One region of the Paramixta manurensis genome, then DNA from elsewhere that is predicted to be linked to it. Evidence: predicted binding sites of a transcription regulator. Region 1 holds the regulator's gene; each other region holds the start of a gene.

What was found. The regulator PurR, encoded in region 1, represses purine synthesis genes. The targets are predictions, from matches to a motif close to CANGCAAACGTTTGCNTG.
Positions count from the first base shown of each region.
Region 2: a site for PurR is predicted at 3,102-3,119, ahead of tusA (sulfurtransferase TusA). Genes of this name have one in related genera too.
Region 3: a site for PurR is predicted at 2,199-2,216, ahead of guaB (IMP dehydrogenase). Genes of this name have one in related genera too.
Region 4: a site for PurR is predicted at 2,937-2,954, ahead of purE (5-(carboxyamino)imidazole ribonucleotide mutase). Genes of this name have one in related genera too.

Region 1 is NZ_CP054212.1:2,195,136-2,199,916, reverse strand. Features, by position in the region: gene PMPD1_RS10695 (aldo/keto reductase) at 1-222, opposite strand, end outside; gene cydH (cytochrome bd-I oxidase subunit CydH) at 482-571, opposite strand; gene purR (HTH-type transcriptional repressor PurR) at 858-1,883, shown strand; gene punR (DNA-binding transcriptional activator PunR) at 1,934-2,851, opposite strand; gene punC (purine nucleoside transporter PunC) at 2,969-4,171, shown strand; gene cfa (cyclopropane fatty acyl phospholipid synthase) at 4,478-4,781, shown strand, end outside.
Region 2 is NZ_CP054212.1:259,025-263,805, reverse strand. Features, by position in the region: gene PMPD1_RS01235 (lysoplasmalogenase) at 1-349, shown strand, start outside; gene PMPD1_RS01230 (zinc/cadmium/mercury/lead-transporting ATPase) at 459-2,729, shown strand; gene tusA (sulfurtransferase TusA) at 2,775-3,029, opposite strand; gene PMPD1_RS01220 (7-cyano-7-deazaguanine/7-aminomethyl-7-deazaguanine transporter) at 3,249-3,917, shown strand; gene PMPD1_RS01215 (DcrB family lipoprotein) at 4,043-4,600, shown strand.
Region 3 is NZ_CP054212.1:3,437,121-3,441,901, forward strand. Features, by position in the region: gene guaA (glutamine-hydrolyzing GMP synthase) at 1-599, opposite strand, end outside; gene guaB (IMP dehydrogenase) at 672-2,138, opposite strand; gene xseA (exodeoxyribonuclease VII large subunit) at 2,308-3,669, shown strand; gene PMPD1_RS16645 (M4 family metallopeptidase) at 3,769-4,781, shown strand, end outside.
Region 4 is NZ_CP054212.1:1,335,744-1,340,524, reverse strand. Features, by position in the region: gene ybcJ (ribosome-associated protein YbcJ) at 1-30, shown strand, start outside; gene cysS (cysteine--tRNA ligase) at 64-1,449, opposite strand; gene ppiB (peptidylprolyl isomerase B) at 1,681-2,175, shown strand; gene lpxH (UDP-2,3-diacylglucosamine diphosphatase) at 2,175-2,900, shown strand; gene purE (5-(carboxyamino)imidazole ribonucleotide mutase) at 3,046-3,555, shown strand; gene purK (5-(carboxyamino)imidazole ribonucleotide synthase) at 3,552-4,619, shown strand; gene ybbP (putative ABC transporter permease subunit YbbP) at 4,693-4,781, opposite strand, start outside.

The DNA.
Region 1 (4,781 bases):
GGTAAGGTAATCTCCGATAATTTGCTCAGAATGACCGGCAGTATAAATATTGGCGGTATCCACGAAGTTTCCTCCACGCGCCAGATATTCATCAAGCATAGCGAACGACTCTTCGGGGCTGGCTCCCCAGCCGAAGTCTTCACCGAACGTCATGGTTCCCAGACAATATGGGCTAACGCGCAATCCGGAACGTCCAAGTGTGACAAAGTGATTGAGAGGCATTGATTGCTCCTGTTCAGGTTAGAGAATGCAGCCAATGAGCTGCCGGTAAGTCGAGGGCGAGTGATCGCTTCCAACCGGAACAGACAGGGTATGTCGTCCTTAATCAGCGAAGAAGGCGTGTGCGTTCATTTCTTATGCGTGATAGTTCAAAGATGCCTGCAGCGAGGGGCGTGTCGGCACATAAAAAAACTGCACCTTACTTTGTTGGATGCCCAACATTTGGCGTGCAGCTCATCAATGATTTTTTATTTTCGCCAGCTTAGTGCATAACCGCCGTCAGGCTAAAAGCCACAATCACCAGTAAAGCAGCGACGGTTGTAAACAATGAAAACTTTAGATCGGTTGACATGTTTCGCTCCTGAAAGACCTTACAAAGGGTAATTGAATAGATTTTCGCACAGTTGCCGGTAAAAATCTCGTCTTATGCTCACAGCCTTGATAGAATTTCGTTTTTCCGTTGCGCAACAACCGTCGCATTCGGTTGTTGGCTGCCTGTTCCCGGTGTTCCACCTTCCTGATATGACTCAGAAAGCCACCCTAAAACATGAATAACGCCGGGTCGAAAAGCTAAATTGACGCAAACGATTAACATTCAGTTTATCAGCCAGTTGCGATAAACCAGGAGTACCATTTTAATGGCAACAATTAAAGATGTGGCGAAACGCGCCGGGGTTTCGACCACCACCGTTTCACATGTCATCAATAAAACCCGTTTCGTAGCCGAAGAGACGCGGGAAGCGGTGCAGGATGCGATTAAAGCGCTGCACTATTCGCCGAGCGCGGTCGCACGCAGCCTTAAGGTTAATCACACTAAGTCGATCGGCCTGTTGGCCACCTCAAGCGAAGCGCCCTATTTTGCCGAAATTATTGAGGCGGTCGAAAACCGCTGTTTTGAGCGTGGCTACACTCTCATCCTTGGCAATGCGCATAACGATTTGCAAAAACAGCAGGCCTACCTGTCAATGATGGCGCAAAAACGCGTCGACGGGTTGCTGGTAATGTGTTCGGAATATCCGAACGATTTATTAAAAATGCTGGAAGAAAACCGTTCTATTCCGATGGTGGTGATGGATTGGGGCGAATCACGCGGCGACTTTACCGATACGGTGCTGGATAACGCTTTTGAAGGCGGCTATTTGGCAGGTCGCTATCTTATTGAGCGTGGTCACCGTGATATTGGGGCGATTCCCGGCCAGATGGAGCGAAATACCGGCGGCGGTCGTCACGCCGGCTTTCTGAAAGCATTGGCTGAAGAGAATATCCCGGTGCGCAACGAATGGATTGTTCAGGGCGATTTTGAGCCAGAATCAGGCTACCAAGCTATGCAACAGATTCTCTCGCAAAAACAGCGGCCTACAGCTGTATTTTGCGGCGGCGATATTATGGCGATGGGCGCGATTTGCGCCGCCGATGAACTGGGGTTACGCGTCCCACAGGATATTTCGGTGATCGGGTATGACAACGTGCGCAACGCGCGTTATTTCGCGCCAGCATTGACCACCGTACACCAGCCTAAAGAGCAGTTAGGCGAAACCGCTTTCGATATGCTGCTTGACCGTATTATCAACAAACGCGAAGAGCCGCAAACTATTGAAGTTCATCCCCATCTGGTCGAGCGCCGCTCGGTTGCCGATGGCCCGTTCCTTGATTACCGGCGGTAACGCTTAATGCTGCGGGCAGCGCCGCTGTCCGCAACACGACGCGATGGGCGTTAGGTTCCCTTCTCTTCACGTAACCACTCCTCATTCAACGTCTCTCCGGTGCCAAGATAGCTCAATAACCATGTCAGCGCCGGAGACGTATCCTGCTCGATCCAACTCACGCAGCAGGGGCTGTCGGGAAAACGTGTCGCCAGATTTAGCTCATGCAAATGCCCCGCGGCTAACCACGGCGCGGCGAAGTGCCCGGGCACCATCCCGACGCAAAGCCCGGCCTGTAAGCAATCGAACCCGGTTTCCCAATCCGGTACCACCAGACGCCGCTGATTGTCCAACGTCCAAGTGGTTCGTCGCGGTAAGGCGCGTGAGGTGTCCTCCAGTACCAGTGATGGCCAGGCGCGAATGACTTCATCATCCAGCACATCGCGATAGCTGGCTAATGGGTGTGTGGCGCTTACCACGCAACGCCAGTTCAGGGTGCCCATGTCGCGGAAGGCGAAACGGCCACCGACCGGAATGGCCTGAGTTGCCCCAATAGCCACTTCAACTCGCCCATCTGCCAGCGCATCCCAAACCCCATTAAAGACTTCCGGTGAAACCAGCAGTTCCATATCCGGGAAGTGGCGGTAAAAATCCAACACCAGTTGACGCGTTCGCTGTGGTTTTACAATCCTATCGACCGCAATGCTCAACTGACCTCGCCAGCCATTAGCTACCTGCTGACACTGACGCCGCGTGGCAAGCATTTTTTTGATAACACCACGGCTTTCGCGAATAAATAGCGCGCCGGCATCGGTCAGAACCACATCGCGATGCCGCCGCTCAAACAAGCTTACCGCCAACCACTCCTCCAGTTGCCGTACCGTATAACTGACGGCGGAGGGAACGCGATGAAGCTCATTTGCCGCTGCGGTAAAACTGCCAGTACGCGCAACGGCATCAAGTACTTCGAGAGAATATTCAGACCACATTTTTTGCCTGCAATTTTTTTGATAGCAATGTGCAAATATTAGCGTTTCACAAGCACTCTTGCACCCCTTTACACTCTGCGGCGTTAAAATCACCTGTAATAATAAAAGAGTTGTTTAATGATGAGATCGAAAGGATTTTTGTTGTACCTCGCCCTACTGAGCATGTTGGGCTTTCTCGCCACCGATATGTATCTCCCCGCTTTCGGCGCGATGCAGCAGGACTTGCAAACGCACCCCGGTACGATTAGCGCCAGTCTGAGCATCTTCCTGGCCGGTTTCGCCTGTGCGCAACTCATCTGGGGGCCGGTTTCCGATCGCATTGGCCGCAAACCCGTTCTGCTCGCCGGGTTAAGTCTGTTTATTGTTGGTTGTGCAGGCATGTTGTGGGTGACAGACGCCACATTGCTGCTGGCGCTACGTTTTATCCAGGCGGTCGGGGTCTGTTCGGCGGCGGTAAGTTGGCAAGCGCTGGTGGTTGATCGCTATGCCGGGCCACAAGCCAATCGCGTCTTCGCGACCATTATGCCGCTGGTGGCGCTTTCTCCCGCGCTGGCGCCGCTGCTAGGCGCCTGGCTGCTAAACCATTTCTCATGGCGTAGCATTTTCCTGGTTTTATTATTGACCGCACTGGCTTTGCTGTTAGCGACACTTTCGCTGAAAAACACCCGCCAGCCGGTCGATGAATCACAGAAAAAAGCCAGCGTGCTTTCTCTGCTGGCCTCACGCGTATATAGCGGAAACGTGTTGATCTATGCGGCCTGCTCCGCCAGCTTTTTCGCCTGGCTCACCGGTTCGCCGTTTATTCTTGCCGACTTGGGTCTCACCCCAGGAGATATCGGCTTGAGCTATGTGCCACAAACCATCGCGTTTCTGATTGGCGGGTTCGGTTGCCGTACGGCGCTAAACCATCTGCAGAGTAAAAGCTTACTGCCGTGGCTACTCGCCCTCTATACTCTGAGCGTCGCGAGCATTTTTACCGTTGCGGTTACCGGCCATGTCACGTTAGTGGGGTTGTTGATACCTTTCTGCGGCATGGCAATGGCTAATGGCGCTCTGTATCCGATTGTGGTTGCCAACGCGCTGCTGCCCTTCCCGCAAGACACCGGCAAAGCGGCAGCGTTACAGAATATGCTGCAGTTGGGGCTCTGTTTTCTCGCCAGTCTGGCGGTCTCATCACTGATTGAACATACTCTGCTGACGACCACCAGCGTAATGTTATCAACTATCGGGTTGGCATTACTCGGTTTTGCACTACAATTTCAACGTCAGAACGAGGCGCAGAGGCCGGTATCGACTGTCTGTCGGGCAACCAATAACTGATTGAAATTATTTACTTAGCACCCTAACAATAATCCATTGAATATTGTCTGGCGTGAGCATATACTCATGTTCAGGCAATATTTTATAACAAATGATCAACTTTTTTTGATTGGGCTGACAGGGTTGTCGCAGCGTTATCCAGCGTGGCTTTCGTTCCGCTTCTCTGCAGTTTTTTTCGTTCAATTTCAATCCTCTGTTAAACGTCGGATATCAGGCCGCACGGATTTTCCGTGAGTTCTCGCACAACCCTGTAGAAATTGTCTATTCTATTTCTCAGGTTCAGATCACACAGGTGATGGAGAAGCTATGAGTTCATCGTGTATAGAAGAAGTGAGCCTTGAAGAAAATCACTGGTATCGTATCGTCCATGAAATGCTTAACATGGCCGATATTGAAATCAATGGTACACGCCCCTGGGATATTCAGGTCAAAAATCCTGATTTTTTTAAACGCGTGTTGCAGGAAGGATCGCTAGGGCTAGGCGAAAGTTATATGGATGGCTGGTGGGAATGTGAACGGCTGGATATGTTTTTTCACCGAGTGTTAAAACATAAACTGGATGAGAAACTCCCCCACCATTTTAAAGATACGCTGCGTATTGCCGCTGCCC
Region 2 (4,781 bases), 1.9 Mb from region 1:
TGCCAGCAACATGACGCTGAGTTTCTTCTGGCCGATCCCACTGATCATGCTGATTATCGGCGTGCTGGTCATTGCCGTCCTCTGGACGCGACTGGAAGAGCTACGCTGGCCGATTTGTACCTTTATCGGTATGACACTGGTGATGGTTTGGCTGGCCGCCGAACAATATTACTTCCGCCCGACCGATTACAGTTTTTCGCTGGTGGTCGGCGCAGGATTGTTACTTTTAGCCAATATTGTCTGGTTTGTTAGCCATTATCGCCGCCGTTTCGCCGCCGATAGCGCGATTGTCGCCGCCTGTTACTTCGCCGGGCATTTTATGATTGTGCGTTCGCTGTACTTGTTTTAGGACGCGTTAAATTTCCGATGAGAAAACGCCGCTTGACTCTGGACTGGACTCCAGAGTGTAAGATGCGTCAGCGGTAGCCAATTACCGCGTATTCTCATCGGGAGGCTTTATGCACCAACATCAATCCTGTGGCTGCAGCCAGCGCCGGGCAATTAAACAACCCGGCTGTTGCACCACGCCGGCCCGCCCGGTTATCGGGAAAATTACCCCTTTATCAACGGTGAGCGTCAGCAGTGACGCCGCCTGTTGCAGCGACGGCGGCTGCACCTCGGGCGATGATCCCGACGACGAAGGCGACATACCGCGCGCCACCCATCGCTTTAGCTGGCAGGTTCGCGGTATGGATTGCCCCGCCTGCGCCCGCAAAATTGAAACTGCCGTCGGTAAACTCGCCCACACCACCCATGCGCAAGTGCTGTATGCCACCGAAAAACTGGTGGTTGAGGCACAGGAAGATATTCGTCACGACATTGAGCAGGCGGTGAAACAGGCTGGCTTTGCGCTGACCGCCAGCGGCGAAACGGCCAACACAGCGGAAACCAGCTTGTGGCAAGAAAACCGCGCGCTGGTGTTACTGGTCTTGCTGGTGTTCGCGAGTTGGCTGGTGAGCCATATCACTGCCGATGGCGGGCAGATAGCGTTCCTGATTACCACCCTGGTCGGCGTCTGGTCACCGGCGCGTACCGCGCTTAAATCAATCCGTAGCGGCTCTCCTTTCGCCATCGAAACCTTAATGACTATCGCCGCCGTTGGCGCGTTGTTTATTGGCGCAACCGCCGAAGCCGCCATGGTATTGGTTCTGTTTCAACTGGGTGAACGGCTTGAAGCATTTGCCGCGAGTCGGGCACGGCGTGGCGTCACCGCCTTGATGGCCTTAAAGCCCGACACTGCGGTTCGGTTACGGCAAGGGCGGCGTGAAGACGTGGCGGCGGCGGAATTACAGCCCGGCGATGTGATTGAAGTCGCCCCCGGCGCGCGTTTACCCGCCGATGCAACGCTGCTTTCAGACGCTGCCAGCTTCGATGAAAGTGCATTAACCGGCGAATCCATACCGGTTGAGCGCCAACGTGGCGATAACGTCGCGGCGGGATGCACCAGCGTTGATCGCTTGGTACAAATGAAGGTGGTTTCGCGGCCCGGCGAGAACGCGATTGATCGTATTTTACATCTGATTGAAGAAGCCGAAACGCACCGAGCGCCGATAGAGCGGTTTCTGGATCGCTTTAGCCGTTATTACACGCCCGCCATCATGCTAATGGCGTTGTTAGTGATGCTGATCCCGCCGCTATTCTTCAGCGCGGCCTGGTCTGCGTGGATTTATAAAGGCCTGACGCTGTTGCTGATTGGCTGTCCCTGCGCGTTGGTGATTTCGACACCGGCGGCCATCACCTCTGGTCTGGCGGCCGCCACCCGGCGTGGCGCGTTGATTAAAGGCGGCGCGGCGCTGGAAAGCCTCGGCGCGGTGCGTCATATCGCGTTTGATAAAACCGGTACTCTGACCGAAGGCAAACCAACGGTAACCGATGTGATGATTTGGACTGATGAGTCGCAAGATGCGGTGTTACTCCGTGCCGCCGCCGTTGAAAGCGGCTCCTCACATCCGTTGGCGCGCGCGATTGTGGCGCATGCGGCACAGTTAAATCAGCCTCTTCCTCAGGCGACGGCACAGCGGGCATTACCCGGACGTGGCGTTGAGGCGCGGGTGGACGGGCATGCAATCCGCATCATAGCGCCCACGCAGTGGGAGGCGCTGGAAAGCGCGCGGCAACACCAAATTAGCGCGCTGGAATCTGACGGCAAAACGGTAGTGATGGTGGTGCAGGACGATCAGCCCATTGGCATCATTGCGCTGCGCGATACGCTACGTGCCGATGCACAGCAAGCGATTGCCGAACTCAACGCCTTAGGGATTACCGGCGTGATGCTGACCGGCGATAACCCACGCGCGGCGGCAGCGATTGCCGGGCAACTCGGCTTGGCGTTTCGCGCGAGTCTGCTACCAGCGGATAAAGTGCAGGCGGTGAATGAGATGAATCAGCGTTATGCGGTGGCGATGGTCGGTGACGGAATTAACGACGCGCCCGCGATGAAAGCGGCGACCATTGGCATTGCAATGGGAGGCGGTACCGATGTCGCCCTGGAAACGGCTGATGCCGCTTTAACCCATAATCGGCTAACCGGGCTGAGCGCTATGATCCGTTTATCACGCGCGACGCATGCCAATATTCGACAAAATATCGCCCTTGCCCTTGGCTTAAAAGGTGTGTTCCTGATCACCACGCTGTTAGGGATTACCGGGCTGTGGCTGGCGGTGTTGGCAGATTCTGGCGCCACCGCGTTAGTGACGGCGAATGCGTTACGGTTACTGCATAAGCGCTAAATCAGCCGCCGTAGTGCCGGGAGAGACCGACCACTACGGCGGGGATTACAACGTGCTGGTCCCTTTTTTCAGCAGATACTTATACGGCGTTTGCCCGGTATCCTGGGCCACCAGCGTGTGTTCCATAAAACGGCAAAAACCGGGAATATCACGCGTTGTCGCCGGATCATCGGCGATAACTAGCAAAGTTTGCCCCTCTTGCATATGCCGCACGGCCTTGCGCACCATCATCACCGGCTCCGGGCACCGTAAGCCTAACGCATCAAGGGTTTGGTCGGGATTGGCGAAAATGTCGCTCATAATTCTCTCTGTCGCGCAAAACGTTATTGCAGGCTATTTTACGCCAGCTCGTCGGTTGCGCAAGCTATGCAGGCCGATAACGTTTGCGTTAAAATTAACCGTTGCATTGCCCCGCTAACAGGGTAAGATGCCGCGGCTTACGCGCCTTGGCTTGGCCACAGTGCGGCGCAACAGGTTTTTAATCCGGGTTCCCTCACCCCACTTTAAAAAGGCGATATCATGATTCCGTTTACCCCGCGTCAGCGCTTACATGCGCTGGTTTGGCTCTCGTTATTCCATGTGCTGGTCATTACCTCCAGTAATTATCTGGTGCAACTGCCGATCTCGATCTTCGGTTTCCATACCACATGGGGCGCGTTCAGCTTCCCGTTTATTTTTCTGGCGACAGATTTAACCGTGCGTATTTTTGGCGCGCCGCTGGCGCGACGTATCATTCTTGCGGTGATGATCCCGGCATTATTTATCTCCTATGCGATTTCCGCACTGTTTTATCAGGGTGAATGGCAGGGCTTCGCCGCCCTACGCGAGGTCAATTTATTTGTCGCGCGTATCGCTTGCGCCAGCTTCATGGCCTACGCGCTGGGTCAGATTCTGGATGTCCATGTCTTTAACCGCCTGCGTAAATTACCGCAGTGGTGGGTTGCGCCGGCATCGGCGATGTTTCTTGGCAATATCAGCGATACGCTGGCCTTCTTCTTCATCGCCTTCTATAAAAGCCCCGATCCCTTTATGGCGCAAAATTGGGTAGAAATTGCGCTGGTGGATTACAGCTTCAAGGTGCTTATCTGCATGATTTTCTTCCTGCCCGCCTATGGCGTGCTGCTAAATGCAACCCTGAAACGTATTGCGGAACGCCGCAACGTCTCCGCCACGCCTGATTTCTGTTAATTGCACATGGTGAAACGCATCAGGGCAGGCTAAGATCCTGACACAGTGATTGGGTTGATTTTACTCACTGATTCAGTTTGTATTGAGGCCTAAAAATCCGTACGCGAATAGATAAAGGGATCCTGATGCGTAATTTAGCGAAATATATTGGAGTCGGTTTACTGGTGGTCGGTTTGGCTGCCTGCGATGGAAAAGATGATAAAGCCGCGGCCAGTGACAACGGCGCCAGCGCCAGCCAGTCAACACAGACCGTGTCGTTAATGGATGGCAAGTTAAGCTTTACCCTTCCTGCCGGTATGTCTGACAAAAGCGGCAAACTGGGTACCCAGGCGAACAACATGCATGTCTATGCCGATGAAACCGGTCAGCGCGCACTGATTGTGATTGAAGGTGATAACACCAATGAAGGCCTGGATACGCTGGCGCAACGCCTTGAGCAGCAACAGCGCAATCGTGACCCGCAATTGCAGGTGGTGACCAACAAAGGTATTACTCTGAAAGGCCAGCAGGCGCAGCAGTTGGATACGGTGATCTCCGCCAATAACCAAACCGCCTGGTCTTCGGTGGTGCTGGCGAAGGTCGATGGTAAGCTGGTGACGCTGCAAATCACGCTACCGGCAGATAATCAGCAACAGGCGCAAACCGACGCCGAGAATGTGATTAATACCATTACCCTGAAATAACGGCATCGCGCCTGATACGCCCCGGCAGCGCCGCACAGTCCTGTAACGCGCTGCCTCTCTTCTCTCAGACTTTTATCGTCATCTCTTCGTCATAAAACCTGCCTACACTCGCGCCTAATAAATCCCAAAGAGGATAACAATCTGATGACCCGCCAATACTCTGTCACGGTGGGCGAGCGTC
Region 3 (4,781 bases), 1.2 Mb from region 1:
CGCACAAAGCGCTCCAGCATACGCAGCCCCTGGCGCGTATGGGTCACTTCCGGGTGGAACTGCACGCCGTAGAAACGTTTTTCTTCATTAGCCATAATCGCGAACGGACAGCTTTCGGTACTGGCAACGGTGACGAAATCGGACGGAATGGCGGTAACTTTATCGCCATGGCTCATCCACACGTCCAGCAGCGGTTTGCCCGCATCGCTAATCGCATCTTCGATATCACGCACCAGCGCGCTCTGGGTCACCACTTCTACCTGCGCATAACCAAACTCACGTTCGCTGGAGCCTTCTACTTTGCCGCCCAATTGCATGGCCATGGTTTGCATACCATAGCAAACGCCCAACACCGGTACACCAGCGGTAAACACATATTCCGGCGCTCGCGGGCTATTCAGTTCGGTGGTGCTTTCCGGGCCGCCAGACAAAATAATACCGTTTGGATTGAACTGACGAATCTGCTCTTCGGTAACATCCCATGCCCACAGTTCACAATAAACGCCAAGCTCACGCACGCGGCGCGCAACCAGTTGCGTATACTGCGAACCAAAGTCGAGGATCAATATGCGATGTTTATGAATATTTTCCGTTGTCATTAAGGCTATTCCAGGGCGATGTACTGATAATAAAATCGCCCGGCAGACGCCGGGCGGTAAACAAGACGGGAATTATGACCCCATACGGTAGTTCGGCGACTCTTTGGTAATCGTCACATCATGGACGTGGCTTTCCGAAATACCGGCGCCGCTGATCCGCACAAACTCCGCTTTGGTGCGCAGTGCGTCAATCGTGCCGCAACCGGTTAAGCCCATACAAGAACGTAGGCCGCCCATTTGCTGGTGAACAATCTCTTTCAGGCGCCCTTTATAAGCGACACGGCCTTCAATCCCTTCCGGGACCAATTTGTCAGCCGCATTATCGGTCTGGAAGTAACGGTCAGAAGAACCTTTAGACATCGCACCCAGCGAACCCATACCGCGATAAGATTTAAACGCGCGCCCTTGGTAGAGTTCGATTTCTCCCGGTGACTCTTCGGTACCGGCCAGCATTGAGCCAACCATCACACACGCGGCGCCTGCGGCGATCGCTTTGGCAATATCACCCGAGAAGCGAATGCCACCATCGGCAATCACCGGGATGCCGGTGCCTTCCAGCGCGGCAACCGCGTCAGAAACGGCGGTGATTTGCGGTACGCCGACGCCAGTAACGATGCGGGTAGTACAAATTGAGCCGGGGCCAATGCCGACTTTCACCGCGCTCACGCCCGCTTCGACCAACGCCAGTGCGCCCGCGCCGGTTGCCACATTACCGCCAACAATTTGTAGATCGGGATACTTGGCGCGCGTTTCGCGAATACGCTGCAACACCCCTTCAGAATGCCCATGCGAGGAGTCAATCAACAGCACATCCACGCCAGCGGCGACCAGCGCGTCAACACGCTCCTCGTTACCAGCACCGGCACCCACCGCCGCCCCGACGCGCAGGCGACCGTGCTCGTCTTTACAGGCATGAGGTTTACGTTCCGCTTTTTGGAAATCTTTCACGGTGATCATGCCCAGCAGGTGGAAACTGTCATCCACCACCAGCGCTTTTTCCACACGTTTTTCATGCATTTTTTGCAGAACGATATCGCGTGCTTCACCCTCTTTTACCGTGACCAAACGCTCTTTCGGCGTCATCACAGCGGAGACCGGCAAGCTCATATCGGTAACGAAGCGCACATCACGACCGGTAATAATGCCGACCAGCTCGTTATCACTGTTTACTACCGGATAACCGGCAAAACCGTTACGTTCGGTCAGCGCTTTCACTTCCTGCAAAGGGGTATCTGGCAACACGGTCTGCGGGTCGGTCACTACGCCGCTTTCATGTTTCTTCACTTTGCGGACTTCGTCAGCCTGACGTTCAATGGACATATTCTTGTGAATGAACCCCAGACCGCCCTCTTGCGCCAGCGCAATGGCCAGATTCGCTTCGGTCACGGTATCCATCGCGGCAGAAAGCATAGGGATGTTTAAACGAATAGACTTCGTCAGTTGCGTGCTGAGATCGGCCGTATTAGGCAGAACGGTAGAGTGTGCGGGAACGAGTAAAACGTCGTCAAAAGTGAGTGCTTCTTTAGCGATTCGTAGCATGGCAATATCTCAACCTGGGGTGAATGAGAACAGATAAAATATTGCCGCGGCATTATACAGGCCGAAACCGATTGCCTCCAGCGTTTTTTATCAAAAAGTCTTGATCCGCCCTCTCAGCCATGTAGTATCAAAGGATTAACCCGCTGATTTTTTATTTGATCTCTATCACATGTCGCTACCGCCAACCGCCAATATTTTTACCGTCAGCCGTTTGAATACCACGGTGCGTAAGCTGCTGGAAGGAGAAATGGGTCAGGTCTGGCTGAGCGCGGAAATCTCCAACTTTTCGCAACCCGCCTCCGGTCACTGGTATTTCACCTTAAAGGATGATGCCGCCCAAGTCCGCAGCGCCATGTTCCGCAACAGTAACCGCCGCGTCACTTTTCGTCCGCAAAACGGCCAACAGGTCTTAGTGCGTGCCAACATCACGTTGTACGAGCCGCGCGGTGATTATCAGTTGATCGTTGAGAGCATGCAGCCTGCTGGCGATGGGCTACTGCAGCAACAGTTTGAGCAGTTAAAACAGCTACTGGCTGCCGAAGGTCTGTTCGATGCACGCTTTAAACAAGCTCTCCCCTCTCCGGCGACCTGCGTTGGCGTGATCACTTCCGCCACTGGTGCCGCATTACATGATGTGTTGCGCGTGCTGCACCGCCGCGATCCCGCGTTACCGGTGGTCATTTATCCTACCCCGGTTCAGGGCAGCGACGCTCCGGCATCGATTGCGCGGGCTATTGAACTCGCCAACCTGCGCGCCGAATGCGACGTTTTAATTGTCGGTCGCGGCGGCGGCTCGCTGGAGGATTTATGGAGCTTTAACGACCAACGCGTCGCGCGGGCTATTTTCGCCAGCCGTATTCCTATTGTCAGCGCGGTAGGCCATGAAACCGATGTCACCATCGCGGATTTTGTCGCCGATTTGCGTGCACCAACGCCCTCGGCGGCAGCGGAATTGGTTAGCCGTAATCAAATCGAATTATTGCGCCAGTTACAAGCGCAGCAACAGCGCCTGTCGATGGCCATGGATTATTATCTGGCCCAGAAACAACGCCAGTTCACCCGCTTGCACCACCGCTTACAGCAACAGCATCCACAGCTTCAGCTTGCGCGCCAGCAAACACAGTTATTTAAGCTTCAGCGCCGCCTGGATGATGCGATGCAGCAACGCTTACGCCTGGCGGGCCGCCAGCAGGAGCATTTAACACAGCGGCTTGCCGCGCAACAACCGCAAAACCGTCTCCATCGCGCCCAGCAAACACTGCAACAATGGCACTATCGTTTACAGCAGGCAATGCATAGCCAGCTCAATCGCGATAAGCAACGCTTTTCTACTCTTGCCGCACAGTTGGAGGGCGTTAGCCCGCTGGCGACGCTAGCGCGTGGGTTTAGCGTCACCACTGCCGTTGATGGTTCGGTCGTAAAGCAAACTCGCCAGTTGCACACCGGCGACACGTTGAAAACCCGGCTGGATGATGGCTGGGTTGAGAGTGAAGTCACCAAAGTTTTACCGCAAAAAAAGCCGAGACGCTGAATATCACGCCTGACTGGAAGGCGAAAAGTAAAGGAAACGCAGATACCCACCCGGCAAACTATACTTAAGGGACATTCACATATTGCCTGGGAGACGGGTATGTACTATGGCGTTATACCTCCCTATATCTTGCGTAAAATTATCGATAATTGTTCCGGCCAGCAGCAGGATCGCGCGCGCCGTACGCTGACGCATGTTCAGAGTTTGATGGCGAAAAATCGACGCAAGCCAACCGCGTCGCAAACTGCCGTTGCCGGCCATGTTGAACGCGAGATTTATGATACGCAAAATACCGAAACCTTACCCGGTACGCTGGTGCGTAAAGAGGGGCAACCGGGAAATAACGATGTTGCTGCCGATGAGGCGTGGGAATATCTTGGCGTCACCTGGGATTTTTACTCGCAAGCCTATCAACGCAACTCGCTGGACAATCAAGGGCTGACGTTAAAAGGAACCGTGCATTACGGCCAGGATTATCAGAATGCGTTCTGGAATGGGCAGCAAATGGTGTTTGGCGATGGTGATGGCGAGATCTTTAACCGCTTTACCATTGCGATTGATGTGGTGGGTCACGAGCTTACGCATGGCGTAACGGAAACCGAAGCAGGCTTAATCTATTTTGAACAGGCTGGCGCGTTAAATGAGTCGATTTCCGATGTGTTTGGCTCGCTAGTAAAACAATTTCACCTTAAACAAAGCGCCGATCAGGCCGACTGGATTATTGGCGAAGGGTTGTTGGCAGAGGGTATCAATGGCCGTGGATTGCGTTCGATGGCTGAGCCTGGCACCGCCTATGATGATCCTAAGCTGGGGAAAGATCCGCAGCCCGCGCATATGGATGATTACGTTAATACGCGTGAAGATAATGGCGGCGTGCATCTTAATTCGGGTATCCCTAATCGCGCTTTTTATCTTACTGCAAAAGCCCTTGGCGGCTACGCCTGGGAGCTGGCAGGACAAGCCTGGTACGATACTTTGTGTGATAAAGCGCTGCCGCAGGATGCCGATTTTGAAACCTTCGCGCAATTCACCTTACGCCACGGGCAAACACGCTTTAACAAATCGGTAGCACAAGCGATCGAGGAGGCCTGGAAGCAGGTCGGCGTTTTATC
Region 4 (4,781 bases), 860 kb from region 1:
GACGGTAATCGTGTTACCGTCACCGCATAAAAAAAGCCGGGTTTGAAACCCGGCTTTTTTTTGCTATTTCCTGCGCCAGGTGGTGCCTTGCGGGCCATCTTCCAGCACAATGCCCATCTCATTTAAGCGATCGCGCGCATGGTCCGCCATCGCCCAATCCTTCGCCTGGCGTGCCTCAAGGCGCTGTTTAATCAGCGCTTCAATTTCCGCCACTTCATCATCGTTAGTTTGGGCGCCACTCTGCAGAAACTGCTCGGGATCTTGCTCCAACAGCCCCATGACGCTCGCCACCTGACGCAAACGCGCCGCCAGCCCGTTGGCTGCCGCGCTATCTTCGCTTTTCAGGCGGTTAACTTCACGTGCGAGGTCAAACAGCACTGAATAGGCTTCTGGCGTATTAAAATCATCATCCATTGCCGCACGGAAACGTGCTTCAAACGCCTCTCCGCCCGCCACCGCTGCATTCGCGTCGGTATGGCGTAGCGCGGTGTAAAGACGCTCCAGCGCCGCGCGTGCCTGTTTTAGATTATCTTCGCCGTAGTTCAACTGGCTGCGATAGTGGCCGGACATCAGAAAATAACGCACGGTTTCCGCATCGTAATGCTGCAAAACATCGCGCACGGTGAAAAAGTTATTCAATGATTTGGACATCTTTTCGCGGTCAACCATCACCATGCCGGAATGCATCCAGTAGTTCACATAGGGGCCGTCATGAGCACAAGTTGACTGCGCGATTTCGTTTTCGTGGTGCGGGAACATCAGGTCGGAACCGCCGCCGTGAATATCGAAATGTTCGCCTAACTGCTTGCAGTTCATTGCCGAACATTCAATATGCCAGCCTGGGCGACCGGCGCCCCACGGTGAAGGCCAACTTGGCTCATCGGCTTTGGACATTTTCCACAACACAAAATCCATTGGGTTGCGTTTAACATCGGCAACTTCAACGCGCGCGCCTGCCTGCAACTGCTCCAGATCCTGGCGAGAGAGGCAACCATACTGCGGATCACTATCAACCGCGAACATCACATCGCCATTACTGGCAACATAGGCGTGTTCACGCGCAATCAGCTTGCTCACCAATTCAATGATTTCATCAATATGGCGCGTGGCGCGCGGTTCCAGATCGGGCGGCAGAATATTCAGCGCAGCAAAATCCGCGTGCATTTCAGCGATCATACGGTTGGTCAGCGCTTCCACGCTCTCGCCCTGCTCGTTAGCACGTTTAATGATTTTATCGTCGATATCGGTGATGTTACGCACGTATTTCAGTGAATAACCGCAATAACGCAAATAACGCGCGACCACGTCAAAAGCAACAAAAGTACGCCCATGCCCAATATGGCACAGATCGTAAACGGTAATGCCGCACACATACATGCCAACGCTGCCGGCATGGATCGGTTTAAATTCCTCTTTTTGGCGAGTCAGGGTATTGAAAATCTTTAGCATTGAAACATTCCGTATTGACGTGTGCGGGTTAACGAAACTGAATTGGCAGGACATTGTGACGTATTTTTCACATAAGCGCGATGTAATGCAAGGAAAGGCATAACGGTAGACAACCGATGCCTTGCTGACGTACCGCGCGAAATTATGATATAAGGAGCGTCTGGTAAAAATGCCCGGCCTTAGCGCTATGGGCTGCGATGTTCAATAATCCAACCTTTACAGGACGAGATAATGGTTACTTTCCAGACGAATCATGGCGATATCGTGATCAAAACCTTTGATGATAAAGCGCCGGCAACAGTTAAAAACTTCCTGGATTATTGCCGTGAAGGTTTCTACGATAACACCATCTTTCACCGTGTGATCAACGGGTTCATGATTCAGGGCGGCGGTTTCGAGCCCGGCATGAAGCAGAAAAACACCAAAGAAGAAATCCGTAACGAAGCCAATAATGGCTTGAAAAACACCCGTGGTACGCTGGCAATGGCGCGTACTTCAGCGCCGCATTCCGCCACCGCGCAGTTTTTTATTAACGTTGCCGATAATGATTTCCTGAACTTCCGCGATGAGAGCCTGCAAGGCTGGGGTTACTGCGTGTTCGCCGAAGTGGTGGAAGGCATGGATGTAGTGGAAAAGATTAAAGCTGTCTCCACAGGTCGTAGCGGTATGCATCAGGATGTACCCAAAGAAGACGTGGTGATCCAGAAAGTGACCGTTAGCGAGTAATGTCACGCACGCTATTTATCGCAGATTTACATCTGTGTCAGGAAGAACCGGCAATTACTGCCGGTTTTCTGCGTTTTTTACAGCGCGAAGCGCCACAGGCCGACGCGCTGTACATTCTGGGCGATCTGTTTGAAGCCTGGATCGGTGATGATGATCCCAACCCCCTTCACGCCGAGATCGCCGCCGCGCTGTTGGCCGTACGGCAGCAAGGTGTACCCGTGTGGTTCATTCATGGTAACCGTGATTTTTTGCTCGGCCACCGTTTCGCCCACGCCAGCGGCATGACGTTGTTACCGGAAGAGCAGTTGCTAGAGTTGTACGGTAAACGAATCCTGATTATGCATGGCGATACGTTATGTACCGATGATGCTAACTATCAACGCTTTCGCCAAAAAGTGCATCAGCGCTGGCTGCAAAAGCTCTTTTTGGCGCTGCCACTCTTTATCCGGCAGCGCATTGCCGCGCGGATGCGGGCCGACAGTCAACAAGCCAATCGCCATAAATCTGAAGCAATAATGGATGTCAACGCTGCGGCAGTGCAGGATGCGTTCGAACGCTATCAGGCGCAGTGGTTAATCCACGGGCATACGCATCGTCCGGCGGTCCATTCGCTCAATCTGAAGGGTGAAGTGGTGGAGCGCGTGGTGTTGGGCGCATGGCATCAACAAGGCTCAATGATTCAGGTTGATGCGCAAGGCGTCAGCCTGATTTCTTTTCCGTTTTAAGCGATTTTTGTCGCCGAAAAGCTGGCGTTTTCCCTCGACGCAACCGTTTTCCTTGCCGTCGAGTCATGCTATTCTCTGTGCCCTTCTCAGCCCGTGCGTAAACGCGCCTGGGTGAAGTTTGTACAATCACAGGAGTCAAATCCGCATGTCATCCAACGCCGCCCCGGCTCGTATTGCCATCGTTATGGGTTCCAAAAGTGACTGGGCAACCCTGCAATTCGCTGCGGAAGTTCTAAATAGTTTGTCCGTTCCCTGCCATATTGAGGTGGTTTCCGCGCATCGTACGCCTGACAAACTGTTTAGTTTTGCTGAGAGCGCAGCAGATAACGGTTTTCAGGTGATCATCGCGGGCGCAGGCGGCGCGGCGCATCTGCCCGGTATGTTGGCCGCCAAAACGCTGGTGCCGGTACTTGGCGTACCGGTGCAAAGTGCGGCATTAAGCGGCGTGGATAGTTTGTACTCTATTGTGCAAATGCCGCGTGGGATCCCGGTTGGTACCTTGGCGATCGGCAAGGCTGGCGCGGCGAATGCTGCGCTGTTGGCGGCACAGATCCTCGCAATCCACGACCCGGCGCTGGCCCAGCGTCTTGCCGAGTGGCGTCAGGCGCAAACCGATGAGGTTTTGAATCATCCGGACCCGCGGGAGGACGCATGAAGCCAGTTTGTGTGTTGGGCAACGGTCAACTCGGCCGTATGCTGCGCCAGGCGGGCGAGCCATTAGGCATTGCCGTTTATCCGGTAGGGTTGGATGCAGAACCCGAAAGCTTGCCGCAACAGCAAAGCGTGATTACCGCCGAAATAGAGCGCTGGCCGGAAACGCCGTTAACCCGTGAATTGGCGCGTCACCCTGAGTTTGTTAACCGGGATATTTTCCCACGTCTCGCCGACCGTTTAACGCAAAAACAATTGCTGGATTCGCTGGGGCTGGCGACCGCGCCCTGGCAATTACTGGCTGGCGCCGAACAGTGGCCACAGGTTTTCGCTGCGCTGGGTGAACTGGCAATTGTGAAAAGCCGCACCGGCGGCTATGACGGGCGCGGTCAGTGGCGTTTACGCGCGACTGAAACCGGCACTCTGCCTACCGAGTGCTATGGTAATTGCATTGTTGAACAGGGCATCGCCTTCTCCGGTGAGGTGTCGCTGGTTGGCGCGCGTAGCCGGCAGGGGAAAACGGTGTTTTATCCGTTGACTCATAACCTGCATCAGGACGGCATTTTACGTACCAGCGTGGCATTCCCGCAGCCAAACCCGGCTCAACAGCAACAGGCAGAGCGGATGCTGACCGCCATCATGGATGAGTTAGGCTATGTTGGCGTAATGGCGATGGAGTGTTTCGTGGTGCCGGAAGGCTTATTGATCAATGAGCTGGCTCCGCGCGTGCATAATAGCGGCCACTGGACGCAAAATGGCGCCTCCATCAGCCAATTCGAACTGCATCTTCGCGCGGTGCTGGATCTACCTCTGCCGCAACCGGTGGTCAGTGCGCCATCGGTCATGGTGAATCTCATTGGTACTGCGGTCAATCTTGCCTGGTTGCAGGAGCCACTGGTGCATCTGCATTGGTATGAAAAAGAGGTGCGGGCGGGACGTAAAGTGGGGCATTTGAACCTGAACCATCCTGACCCAACCGCCCTCGCCGCCGCGTTACAAGGCCTGACGCCCCGCTTGCCGCCGGAGTATGCCAGTGGGATTGCGTGGGCGGTAGGTAAGCTGGCGTAAATATTAGCGGCGAGGTACGCCTCGCCCTTAGAGACGCACTGCGGCACCGGAAGTGGTATGCCGCAGTAAACGCTTATGCGCTGTCAAAATGACGAAACAGCGCCTTCCCTTTTAGTAACCTTACGCCTAACCAGCCACCGCACAACGATAGCAGCAGCGCGC